Regions from separate parts of the Streptomyces sp. NPDC058373 genome, predicted to be linked through region 2. Evidence: riboswitches for the same ligand, from Rfam matches in the RefSeq annotation. Region 2 holds a riboswitch; the other holds the start of a gene.
The links. A riboswitch is a leader RNA that binds a small molecule or an ion and turns the genes downstream of it on or off. The one in region 2 is predicted to bind cobalamin.

Region 1 (5,758 bases), on a different contig from region 2:
ACCCCGCCACCAGCGAGAGCAACTCCAACTGGTGCTGCACGTCGAGGTGGTTGGTCGGCTCGTCGAGGAGCAGGTGACGCGGCTCCTGGGCGAGCGCCCGGGCGATCTGGGCCCGTTGCCGCTCCCCGCCGGAGAGCGTGTGCCAGAGCCGCCCCGCCAGTGGCGTCAGCCCGGTCCGCTCCAGTGCCGCGCGGACCGCCTCCCGGTCGGCGGGGCTCGGCGCCGACCAGGCCCTGCGGTGCGGTACGCGACCGAGGCCGACCACGTCCTGGACGGTCAGGTCGGTGTCGGTCGTCGCGTGCTGCCCGACGACGGCGAGCCGCCGGGCCGTCTCGCGGCGGCCCAGTTCGGCAGGGGTGGCGCCGTCGACGGTGACGGTGCCGCCGGTCGGCGCGAGCAGCCCGGCCAGCAGCCGCAGCAGCGTGGACTTGCCGGAGCCGTTGGGTCCGATGAGGCCCACCGTGGTGCCGGGGCGTGCCTCCAGCCCCACGCCGTCGAGGATCAGCCGCCCGCAGGCCGACCGGGAGACCCGCTCGGCCCGGAGCACGGGCCGGTCGTCGGCGGGGGTTGCGTTCCGACCGGTCATGAGGGCCTCCGGGTCCGGTACATGATGAGGACGAAGGCGGGCACGCCGATCAGCGAGGTCACCACGCCGACCGGGATCTCCTGCGGCTCCAGCACGGTCCTGGCCAGCGTGTCCACCCAGACCAGGAAGACCGCGCCGCTCAGCGCCGCCACCGGGAGCAGCCGCCCGTGCAGGGTGCCGACCAGGGCGCGGGCGGCGTGCGGCAGCACGAGGCCGACGAAGCCGATCGCGCCCGCCGAGCTGACCAGCGCGGCGGTGAGCAGCGCGGTGACGCTCAGCAGGATCAGCCGGGTCCGCGCCACCGAGACGCCGAGCGCGGCGGCGCTCTCCGCGCCGAAGGCGAAGGCGTCGAGCTGGGTGGCCCGCGCCCCGCACACCACCAGCGCCACCGCCAGCACCGCCAGGCACGCCCAGACGTCGGTCCAGGTGGCGCCGGAGAGGCTGCCGAGGAGCCAGAAGAGGATGCCCCGGGTCTGCTCGGCGTCGGCGGCGAACATCACGATGAACGAGGTGAGCGCCGAGAAGAGCTGCATGCCCGCCACCCCGGAGAGCACCACCCGGTCGGTGGTGCCGCCCAGGCTGTGGCTGAGCAGCAGCACCAGGCCGAAGGAGAGCAGCGCGCCGATGAAGGCCCCGGTGGAGACGGAGAGGGCGCCGCCGCCGACGCCGAGGACGACCACGGCGACCGCGCCGGTGGAGGCACCGGAGGAGACGCCGAGGACGAACGGGTCGGCCAGCGGGTTGCGCAGCAGCGACTGCATGACCACCCCGCAGACCGCGAGCCCCGCCCCGCAGACCGCCGCCAGCACGGTGCGCGGCAGCCGCAGTTCCCAGACGATGCCCTCGCGGATCGGCGTCAGGCCGCTCTCACCGCCGCCGAGCCGGAAGGCGACGACCGCCCAGACGTCCGGCACCGAGACGCGGGCCGGGCCGATGGTGATGGCGACCGAGACGGAGGCCAGCAGCAGGACCAAGGCGAGGAGGCTGAGCGTCCACGCCCCGGGCCGCCGCCGCGTCCGCCCGGGCTCCGGGCCGGTCCGCGCGACGGTGGCGGTCACGTGGCGAACCCGAACTGGCGCAGCTTGGCGGCGACTTCCTCGATGCCGTCGACCGTGCGGATCGAGGGGTTCATCGCCGCGCCGCTCACCAGCACGTACCGCTTCTTCTTCACCGCCGTCATGGTGCGGGTGGCCGGGTTGGACTCCAGGAAGGCGATCTTCTTGGCTGCGCTCTCCGCCGTCTGCGACTTGCGCGTCAGGTCGCCGATCACCAGCACGTCGGGGTCGCGGTCGGCGACCGTCTCCCAGTTGATCTGCGGCCACTCGTCCTTGGTGTCGTCGAAGACGTTCTTCCCGCCGACCGCCTCGGTGATGATGCCCGGCGCCCCGCAGCAGCCGCCCATGTACGGCGCCTCGGAGTTGGCGAACCAGTAGAGCAGGGTCGGGCGTTCGGACGCGGGCGCCTTCTTGGTGCTGAGCCCCTCGGTGGCCTTCTCCGCCCGCCGGGTCAGTTCGGTGACGAGCTTCTTCCCGCGCTCCTCGACCCCGAAGACCTCGGCCAGGTCGGTGACCTCGCCGTGGATGTCGGCCATGGAGAGCGGCGTCGTACGCGAGCCGTCGCCGTCGCCGGTGTTCGACTTGGCGCAGTCGGCGGGCGAGACGTACGTGCCGACGCCGAGGTCCTCGAACGCCTTGCGGGTGGCGACGCCGCCCTTGCCGAGGGTCGACTCGAAGGAGGCGGTGACGAAGTCCGGCTCCTCGTCGAGGACCTTCTCGAAGGAGGGGTTGTTGTCGGCGAGCCGCTTCACCTTGGCGTTCTCCTTCGCCAGGTGCGGCAGGACCGGGTCGGTCCAGGTCGCGGTGCCCGTCATCCGGTCGGCGAGGCCGAGCGAGAGCAGGATCTCCGTCGAGTCCTGGTTGAGCGAGACGGCCCGCTGCGGCGGCTGCTCGACGGTCACGGTGCGGCCGCAGTTCCTCAGAGTCGTCGCGCCGGCCCCCTTCGCGTCGTCGGCCGGCGCGGGGCTTCCGCCCGAGCAGGCGGTGAGCAGCAGGGCGAGAGCGGCGCAGGATGCGGCGAGGGAGGTCCGGCGGAAGGGCGCAACAGGCACAGGGGTGCGGCTTTCGGTGTCGAGGCTCGGTCGCGAAGCCTGGCGTACAGGAACCCCGTCCGTACGGGCGGAGGGCCAGCAGGTCTTCGGACTCGGGGTCGTGCGGACGGCGCGCCTTCCCGGGGCGTGCCCCAGTGGCGTCCTGCGCCGCCCGTCGCCCTCACCGCTGCGCGTCAGTTCCGGGTTCGCACCGGATTCCCTGACCCGTTCGCATGGAGATGCGCGGGTACGACTGGCGTGCGAAAGCTAGCACAGCGGCCCTCCCACGCCCGGGGGCGGGGAGAGCCGTCGTACGCGTACTGCCTGCGCTTACGCCGGGGTTCGCGGCTCCCCGGACGCGTCCTCGGCGGGCTCGGCCCGGCGGCTGAGCGCCCCCGGCCACCAGGCGGCAGGACCGATGTCGCGGACCAGGGCGGGCACCAGCAGGGAGCGGACCACCAGGGTGTCGAGGAGCACGCCGAAGGCGACGATGAAGGCGATCTGCGCGAGGAAGGCCAGCGGGATCACCCCGAGCGCCGCGAAGGTCGCCGCCAGGGACGACGCCGGCCGAGGTGATGACGCCGCCAGTGGTGGTCAGGCCGCGCCGTACGCCCTCCCGGGTGCCGTGCCGCGCGGTCTCCTCGCGGACCCGGGACATCAGGAAGATGTTGTAGTCGACGCCGAGAGCGACCAGGAAGACGAAGCCGTAGAGCGGGACGGAGGCGTCGGTGCCGGTGAAGCCGAAGACGTGGGTGAAGACCAGCGAGGCGATGCCCAGGGTGGCGGCGAAGTTCAGCGCCACGGTGGCCACCAGCAGCAGCGGGGTCACCAGAGAGCGGAGCAGGGCGACCAGGATGACGAGGGTGATCGCCAGTACCACCGGCATGATCAGGTTCCGGTCGGCCTCGGCGGTGCGCTGGGTGTCGTACTGCTGCGCGGTGTAGCCGCCGACCATGGCGTCGGCGCCGTCGACCGCGTGGACGGCGGTGCGCAGGCGGGCCACCGTGTCCTTGGCGGCGTCGCTGTCCGCGTCGTCCTGGAGGGTCGCGTCGATCCGGACCCGGCCGTCCACGACGAGCGGTGCGCCGCCGCCGGGCCGCCCCGACTCGGTGACCGGGGCGACCGAGGCGACGCCCTCGGTCCGCTCGGCGGCCTCCGTCACCTCGTCCAGTCGTCCGGCGTCCGCGATGACGACCGCCGGGTTGCCGGAGCCGCCGGGGAAGTGGCGGCTCAGCGTCTCCTGGGCGGAGACCGAGGGCGCGTCGTTGACGAGGATCTCGTCCAGCGGGACGCCCCGGCTGGCCAGCGTCGGGGCGAAGGCGGCGCACGCGATGAGGGCGGCCAGGGTGACGGCCCAGACCTTGCGCGGCGTCCGGTCGACCCGGTCGGCGACGCGCTGCCGCAGGCGGTGGCTGCCGCCGGTGCCGGTGACCTTGGGCCGTGCGGGCCAGTAGGCGACCCGGCCCAGCAGGACGAGGGCGGCGGGCAGGAAGGTCAGGGCGCTGAAGACCGAGCAGACGATGCCGATGGCGCCGACCGGGCCGAGCGCCCGGTTGTTGGTCAGGTCGGCGAGCAGCAGGGCCAGCAGACCGAGGGCCACGGTGGCCGCGCTGGCGGTGATCGGCCCGAACGACTGCCGCCAGGCCAGCCGCATCGCGGTGAACCGGTCGCCGTGCAGACTCAGTTCCTCGCGGAACCGGGCGGTGAGCAGCAGCGCGTAGTCGGTGGCGGCGCCGATCACCAGGATCGAGAGGATGCCCGGCACCTGCCCGTCGACCCGGACCACGTCCCGCTCGGCCAGTGCGTAGACCACCGCGCAGGCCAGCCCGAGGGCGAGGACGGCGCCGAAGATGATCACCAGCGGCAGCAGCACACTGCGGTAGACGACGGTCCGCCGGCCGCCGCATTCGCGCGCCCGGGACGCGCGGAAGAAGCAGTGGCGCGAGACGGTGGACCGGGAGCGGCCCGGACACCGCCGTTCCGCCCGGTCACCGATCCCGGAGAGAGGCCATGAGCAGCGATGAGCACCCCACCGAGCCCACCCCGCGAGGCGACGGCGCGCTGGTCCTGGTGACCGGCGCCACCGGGTACATCGGCGGCCGCCTCGCCCCCGCCCTGCTGGACGCCGGCTACCGGGTCCGCGCCCTGGCCCGTACCCCGGGGAAGCTGCGGGACCTGACCTGGGCCGAGCGTGCCGAGGTGGTCCAGGGCGACGTCACCGACGCCGACTCGGTGCGCGAGGCGATGCGCGGCGTCGAGGTGGCGTACTACCTGGTCCACGCCCTCGGCACCGGCTCGGACTTCGAGCGCACCGACCGCGAGGCGGCCCGGATCTTCGCCCGCGAGGCCCGCGCGGCCGGGGTCCGCCACATCGTCTACCTCGGCGGCCTCACCCCCGAGGGCGTCCCCGAGAGCAGGCTCTCGCCGCACCTGCGCTCCCGTGCCGAGGTCGGCCGCATCCTGCTCGACTCCGGCGTGCCCGCCACCGTGCTGCGCGCCGCCGTGGTGCTGGGCTCCGGCTCCGCCTCCTTCGAGATGCTCCGCTACCTCACCGAGCGGCTGCCGCTGATGATCACCCCGAGCTGGGTCAACACCCGGATGCAGCCGGTCGCCGTCCGCGACGTCCTCGCCTACCTGGCCGGCGCCGCCGCCATGCCCGCCGACGTCAACCGCACCTTCGACATCGGCGGCCCCGACATCCTCACCTACCGCGAACTGATGCAGCGGTACGCCGCCGTCGCCAAGCTGCCCCGCCGCCTGATCCTGCCCGTCCCCGTCCTCACCCCGCGCCTCTCCAGCCACTGGGTCGGCCTGGTCACCCCCGTACCGGCCGCCATCGCCCGCCCGCTGGCCGAGTCGCTCCGCCACGAGGTGGTCTGCCGAGAGCACGACATCGCCGCGTACGTCCCCGACGCCCCGGGCCGGCCCATCGGCGTGGACCAGGCCCTCGCGCTGGCGCTGCGCCGTGTCCAGGACGCCCAGGTCGCCACCCGCTGGTCCTCGGCCTCGGTCCCCGGCGCTCCCAGCGACCCGCTCCCCACCGACCCGGAATGGTCCGGCGGCAGCCTCTACGAGAACCGGCGCGA
Region 2 (5,758 bases):
CGGCGGTGTCGCCGCCCTGATCGCGGTCTTCATGATCATGATCATCCTGCTGGCGGTGCTGGCCCTCGTCATCGTCAACGCGCTGGCCGGGTCGCCGTGGGGTGTCTTCTCCATCGGCATGACGATCCCGATCGCCCTCTTCATGGGCGTCTACCTGCGCACGCTGCGCCCGGGCAAGGTCACCGAGGTCTCCGTCCTCGGTGTGGCGCTGCTGCTGCTGGCGATCGTGGGCGGCGGCTGGGTCGCCGAGTCCTCCATGGCGGACTTCTTCACTCTGGAGCCGGGCACCCTGGTCATCTGGATGGTGGTCTACGGCTTCTTCGCCTCGGTGCTGCCGGTCTGGATGCTGCTCGCCCCGCGTGACTACCTCTCCACCTTCATGAAGGTCGGCACGATCGTGCTGATGGCGGTCTGCGTCGTCATCGCGATGCCGACGCTGAAGATGGACGGCGTCACCTCCTTCGCGACCAGCGGCGCGGGCCCGGTCTTCTCCGGCTCGCTCTTCCCGTTCGTCTTCATCACCATCGCCTGCGGCGCGCTCTCCGGCTTCCACTCCCTGGTCTCCTCGGGCACCACCCCGAAGATGGTCCAGAAGGAGACCCAGATCCGGATGATCGGGTACGGCGCGATGCTCACCGAGTCGTTCGTCGCCATCATGGCGATGATCGCCGCGTGCATCATCGACCCGGGTCTCTACTTCGCGATCAACTCCCCGGCCGGCGTCCTCGGCGACACGGTCAACAGCGCCTCTGAGGCGGTCGCCAACCTCGGCTTCACCATCAGCCCGGACCAACTGGCCCAGGCGGCGAAGGACGTCGAGGAGCAGTCGCTGCTGTCGCGGACCGGTGGCGCGCCCACCTTCGCCCTCGGTATGGCGGAGATCTTCGCGGCCGCGCTGGGCGGCGCCGGGATGAAGGCGTTCTGGTACCACTTCGCGATCATGTTCGAGGCGCTCTTCATCCTCACCACCGTCGACGCCGGTACCCGGGTCGGCCGCTTCATGCTCCAGGACACCCTGGGCAACGTCTGGAAGCCGATGCGCCGGGTCAGCTGGTGGCCGGGCGTCTGGCTGACCTCGGCGGTCGTGGTCGGCTGCTGGGGCTACTTCCTCTGGGTCGGCGTCCACGACCCGCTGGGCGGCATCAACCAGCTCTTCCCGCTCTTCGGCATCGCCAACCAGCTGCTGGCCGCCGTCGCGCTCGCTGTCTGCACCACGCTGCTGATCAAGTCGGGCCGGCTCAAGTGGGCCTGGGTGACGGGCATACCGCTCGCCTGGGACGTGGCGGTCACGCTCACCGCGAGCTGGCAGAAGGTCTTCTCGGACAACCCGGCCATCGGCTTCTTCGCCCAGCGCGCCAAGTACCAGGACGGCATCGACGCGGGCGAGGTGCTGGCCCCGGCCAAGTCGATGAGCGACATGCACACCGTGGTGACCAACTCCACCGTGGACGGCGTCCTGTCCATCGTCTTCGCGGTGCTGATCATCATCGTCCTGGTCGACGCGGGCCGCGTCAGCTACAACGCGATCCGCAAGCCCGAGTCGGTCAAGCTCGCCGAGGCGCCCTTCGAGCAGTCGAAGATCGTCGCCCCGGCCGGGATGTTCCCCACCGCCGAGGAGAAGGCCGAACTGGCCCTCGTCGGCGCGGGAGCGCCGGGCTCCTCCGGTGACGGTGACGGCGACGCCCCCGCCCGGCAGGGCGGCGGCGACCGGGCATGAGCGGCGAGGCGGCCCACCCCGGACGCCTCGGCGTCCTGGCCCACCGCGTGCGCGAGGGCGTCCGCTGGATCGGCTGGTACGTCCGGGAGGTGTCGGGCGAGACGGCGTACGAGAAGTACGCCGCGCACGTCCGGCGCCACGACCCGGACGCCGAGGTGATGACCCGCAGGCAGTTCGAACGCAGCCGCATGGACGCCCGCGAGGCCGATCCGCGCGACGGGTTCCGCTGCTGCTGACCGCGGGACGAGGCCGCCGGCCCCCTCAGGGGGTCGGCGGCCTCGCCGTGTCCCGGGGCCGGGCGCAGCCCGCGCGCGGGCGCGGGGCACGGCAGGGCAGGGCAGCGCAGTGCGCGCCTGCGGCGAGGCCGCGTCCAGCCGAGCCGCCCCGCCCCTCGCGTGCCCCCTGGCACCTCGTCCCCGGACCCGGGCGCGTACGCTCTCCCAGGTCGCTGTGCCGCTCCGGACCGTTCCCGCGAGAGCCGCCGGGACCGTCCCCAGGAGCCTCTCCGGGCCCGCCGAAAGTCCCTCAGGAACCGGCTCCCCGGCCCGCCCTGGCAGCCGCTCCAACCCCGCCCCGAGGGCTTCGCGCGGGGTTCGGGCATCCGGTGCGGGTGGGGTCGAATGACCCACCTCACAGCACACCCGACACAAGATATGGGGCCGCTTGGCGAGCGCGGCACAAGATGTATGCTCATGCTCGCTGTCGTCGCAGGGGGAATCCGGTGGAAGTCCGGAACTGTCCCGCAACGGTGTGTTGGTGCGCTTCTGCGTGCCCGCGAGTCCGAGGACCTGCCGACAGTGCACCCGGCCGTCCGGTCCGGGTGCCGATGTCGTCCGGGCCTCGCGGAATGGGCTCGCGGACGCGTGCGGTGCCGTGTGCAGTGAGCCCGGTGTCCGCCCGTACCCGCTGCCCTCCGCAGGCTCCGAGCCGAGCGAGGGAGAGCTTCATGACCATCGCGCCAGCCGATCCGTCGACGGCCGAGGTGCGGGCCGAGGAGATCCAGGGCCCCGGGGGCGCGCTGCTGCGTACCCTCACCGACCTCACCGCGGATCTCCCCGACACCGACCCCGGCCGGGTGGCCGCCGCCGCGCTCCGGGGCCGCAACGCCACCTCGGACGAGGCCGAGCTGCGGTCGCTCGCGACGGAGGCCGCCGCCGGTCTGATCTCCGAGGACCCCGCCTACTCCCGGCTCGCCGCCCGCCTGCTGACCCGCACCATCGCCGAAGAGGCCGCGGGCCAGGGCGTGCGCACCTTCACCGAGTCGGTCGCCACCGGCCACCGCGAGGGCCTGATCGCGGACCGCACCGCCGCGTTCGTGACCCGGCACGCCGAGCGGCTCGACGCGCTTGTCGACACGGCCGCCGACGACCGCTTCGGCTACTTCGGCCTGCGCACCGTGCACAGCCGCTACCTGCTGCGCCACCCGCACACCCGCCAGGTGATCGAGACGCCCCAGCACTTCATGCTGCGCGTCGCCTGCGGCCTCGCCGAGGACGACTCGGTCCAGGCCGTCGAGGAGGTCGCCTCGCTCTACCGGCTGATGAGCGCCCTCTCCTACCTGCCCTCCTCCCCCACGCTCTTCAACTCCGGCACCCGGCACCCGCAGATGTCCTCCTGCTACCTGCTGGACTCCCCCAAGGACGAGCTGGAGTCGATCTACGACCGCTACCACCAGGTCGCCCGGCTCTCCAAGCACGCCGGCGGCATCGGCCTCGCCTACTCCCGCATCCGCGCCCGCGGTTCGCTGATCCGCGGCACCAACGGGCACTCCAACGGCATCGTCCCGTTCCTCAACACGCTCGACGCCTCGGTGGCCGCCGTCAACCAGGGCGGCCGGCGCAAGGGCGCCGCCGCGGTCTACCTGGAGACCTGGCACGCCGACATCGAGGAGTTCCTGGAGCTGCGGGACAACACCGGCGAGGACGCCCGGCGTACCCACAACCTCAACCTGGCGCACTGGATCCCGGACGAGTTCATGCGCCGGGTCGACGCCGACGCCGACTGGTCGCTCTTCTCCCCCTCGGACGTGCCGGAGCTGACCGACCTGTGGGGCGACGCCTTCGACGCGGCGTACCGCGCGGCGGAGGCGGCCGGGCTCGCCAAGCGGACCATCCCGGCGCGCGAGCTGTACGGCCGGATGATGCGCACCCTCGCGCAGACCGGCAACGGCTGGATGACCTTCAAGGACGCCTCCAACCGCACCGCCAACCAGACGGCGCTGCCGGGCCACACCGTGCACTCCTCCAACCTGTGCACGGAGATCCTGGAGGTCACCGACGACGGCGAGACCGCCGTCTGCAACCTCGGCTCGGTCAACCTCGGCGCCTTCGTCACCGACGGCGCCGTCGACTGGGAGCGGCTGGACGAGGCCGTCCGCACCGCCGTGGTCTTCCTCGACCGCGTGGTGGACATCAACTTCTACCCGACCGAGCAGGCCGAGCGCTCCAACTCCCGCTGGCGGCCGGTGGGTCTGGGCGCGATGGGGCTCCAGGACGTCTTCTTCCAGCTCCGGCTGCCCTTCGACTCCGCCGAGGCCCGGCAGCTCTCCACGCGGATCGCCGAGCGCATCATGCTCACCGCCTACGAGACCTCGTGCGACCTCGCCGAGAAGAACGGCCCGCTGCCGAACTGGGACCGGACCCGCACCGCGCAGGGCGTCCTCCACCCCGACCACTACGACACCGAGCTGGCCTGGCCCGAGCGGTGGGAGGCGCTGCGTACCCGGGTCGCCGCGAGCGGCATGCGCAACGCGCTGCTCCTCGCCATCGCCCCCACGGCCACCATCGCCTCGATCGCCGGCGTCTACGAGTGCATCGAGCCGCAGGTCTCCAACCTCTTCAAGCGCGAGACGCTCAGCGGGGAGTTCCTCCAGGTCAACTCCTACCTGGTCGAGGACTTGAAGCGGCTCGGCGTCTGGGACGCGCGGACCCGCGAGGCGCTGCGCGAGGCGAGCGGCTCGGTGCAGGGCTTCGCGTGGGTCCCCGAAGAGCTGCGCGCGCTGTACCGGACCGCCTGGGAGCTGCCGCAGCGCGGCCTGATCGACATGGCGGCGGCCCGGACCCCGTTCCTGGACCAGAGCCAGTCGCTCAACCTGTTCATGGAGACGCCCACCATCGGCAAGCTCAGCTCGATGTACGCGTACGCCTGGAAGAAGGGGCTGAAGACCACGTACTACCTGCGGTCGCGCCCGGCCACGCGGATCGCGCGTGCCGCCGGGAGCTCCGCACCCACCACCGCGTCCGTCCCGGCGCAGGCGGCCCCCGACGCGGAGTCCGTCGCCTGCTCCCTGGAGAACCCCGAGTCCTGCGAGGCATGCCAGTAATGACCACCCCCGACACCACCCCGGCAGCGAACGCGCACACCGTGGGCGCGGCGAAGAACCTGCTTGACCCCGGCTTCGAGCTGACCCTGCGCCCGATGCGGTACCCGGACTTCTACGAGCGCTACCGGGACGCGATCAAGAACACCTGGACCGTCGAGGAGGTCGACCTCCACTCCGACGTCGCCGACCTGGCGAAGCTCTCCCCGGGTGAGCAGCACCTGATCGGACGGCTGGTCGCCTTCTTCGCCACGGGTGACTCGATCGTCGCCAACAACCTCGTGCTGACCCTGTACAAGCACATCAACTCCCCCGAGGCGCGGCTCTACCTGAGCCGTCAGCTCTTCGAGGAGGCCGTGCACGTCCAGTTCTATCTGACGCTGCTCGACACCTACCTGCCCGACCCGGCCGACCGCGCGGACGCCTTCGCGGCGGTGGAGAACATCCCCTCGATCCGGGAGAAGGCGGAGTTCTGCTTCCGCTGGATGGACTCGGTGGACCGGCTCGACCAGCTGGAGACCCAGGCCGACCGCCGCAAGTTCCTCCTCAACCTGATCTGCTTCGCCGCCTGCATCGAGGGGCTGTTCTTCTACGGGGCGTTCGCCTACGTGTACTGGTTCCGCTCGCGCGGGCTGCTGCACGGCCTGGCGACCGGCACCAACTGGGTCTTCCGCGACGAGACGATGCACATGAGCTTCGCCTTCGACGTGGTCGACACGGTC

Region 1: another riboswitch for cobalamin. It lies ahead of ACFWMZ_RS04180 (ABC transporter substrate-binding protein); the one in region 2 lies ahead of ACFWMZ_RS07410 (ribonucleoside-diphosphate reductase subunit alpha).

What each region holds. Positions count from the first base shown of each region.
Region 1 is NZ_JBHXJE010000004.1:55,740-61,497, forward strand. Features, by position in the region: gene ACFWMZ_RS04170 (ABC transporter ATP-binding protein) at 1-586, opposite strand, end outside; gene ACFWMZ_RS04175 (FecCD family ABC transporter permease) at 583-1,644, opposite strand; gene ACFWMZ_RS04180 (ABC transporter substrate-binding protein) at 1,641-2,693, opposite strand; cobalamin riboswitch at 2,753-2,945, opposite strand; partial or broken gene ACFWMZ_RS04185 (MMPL family transporter) at 3,003-4,560, opposite strand; gene ACFWMZ_RS04190 (SDR family oxidoreductase) at 4,683-5,758, shown strand, end outside.
Region 2 is NZ_JBHXJE010000007.1:169,400-175,157, forward strand. Features, by position in the region: gene ACFWMZ_RS07400 (carbon starvation CstA family protein) at 1-1,717, shown strand, start outside; gene ACFWMZ_RS07405 (YbdD/YjiX family protein) at 1,714-1,953, shown strand; cobalamin riboswitch at 2,387-2,528, shown strand; gene ACFWMZ_RS07410 (ribonucleoside-diphosphate reductase subunit alpha) at 2,664-5,039, shown strand; gene ACFWMZ_RS07415 (ribonucleotide-diphosphate reductase subunit beta) at 5,039-5,758, shown strand, end outside.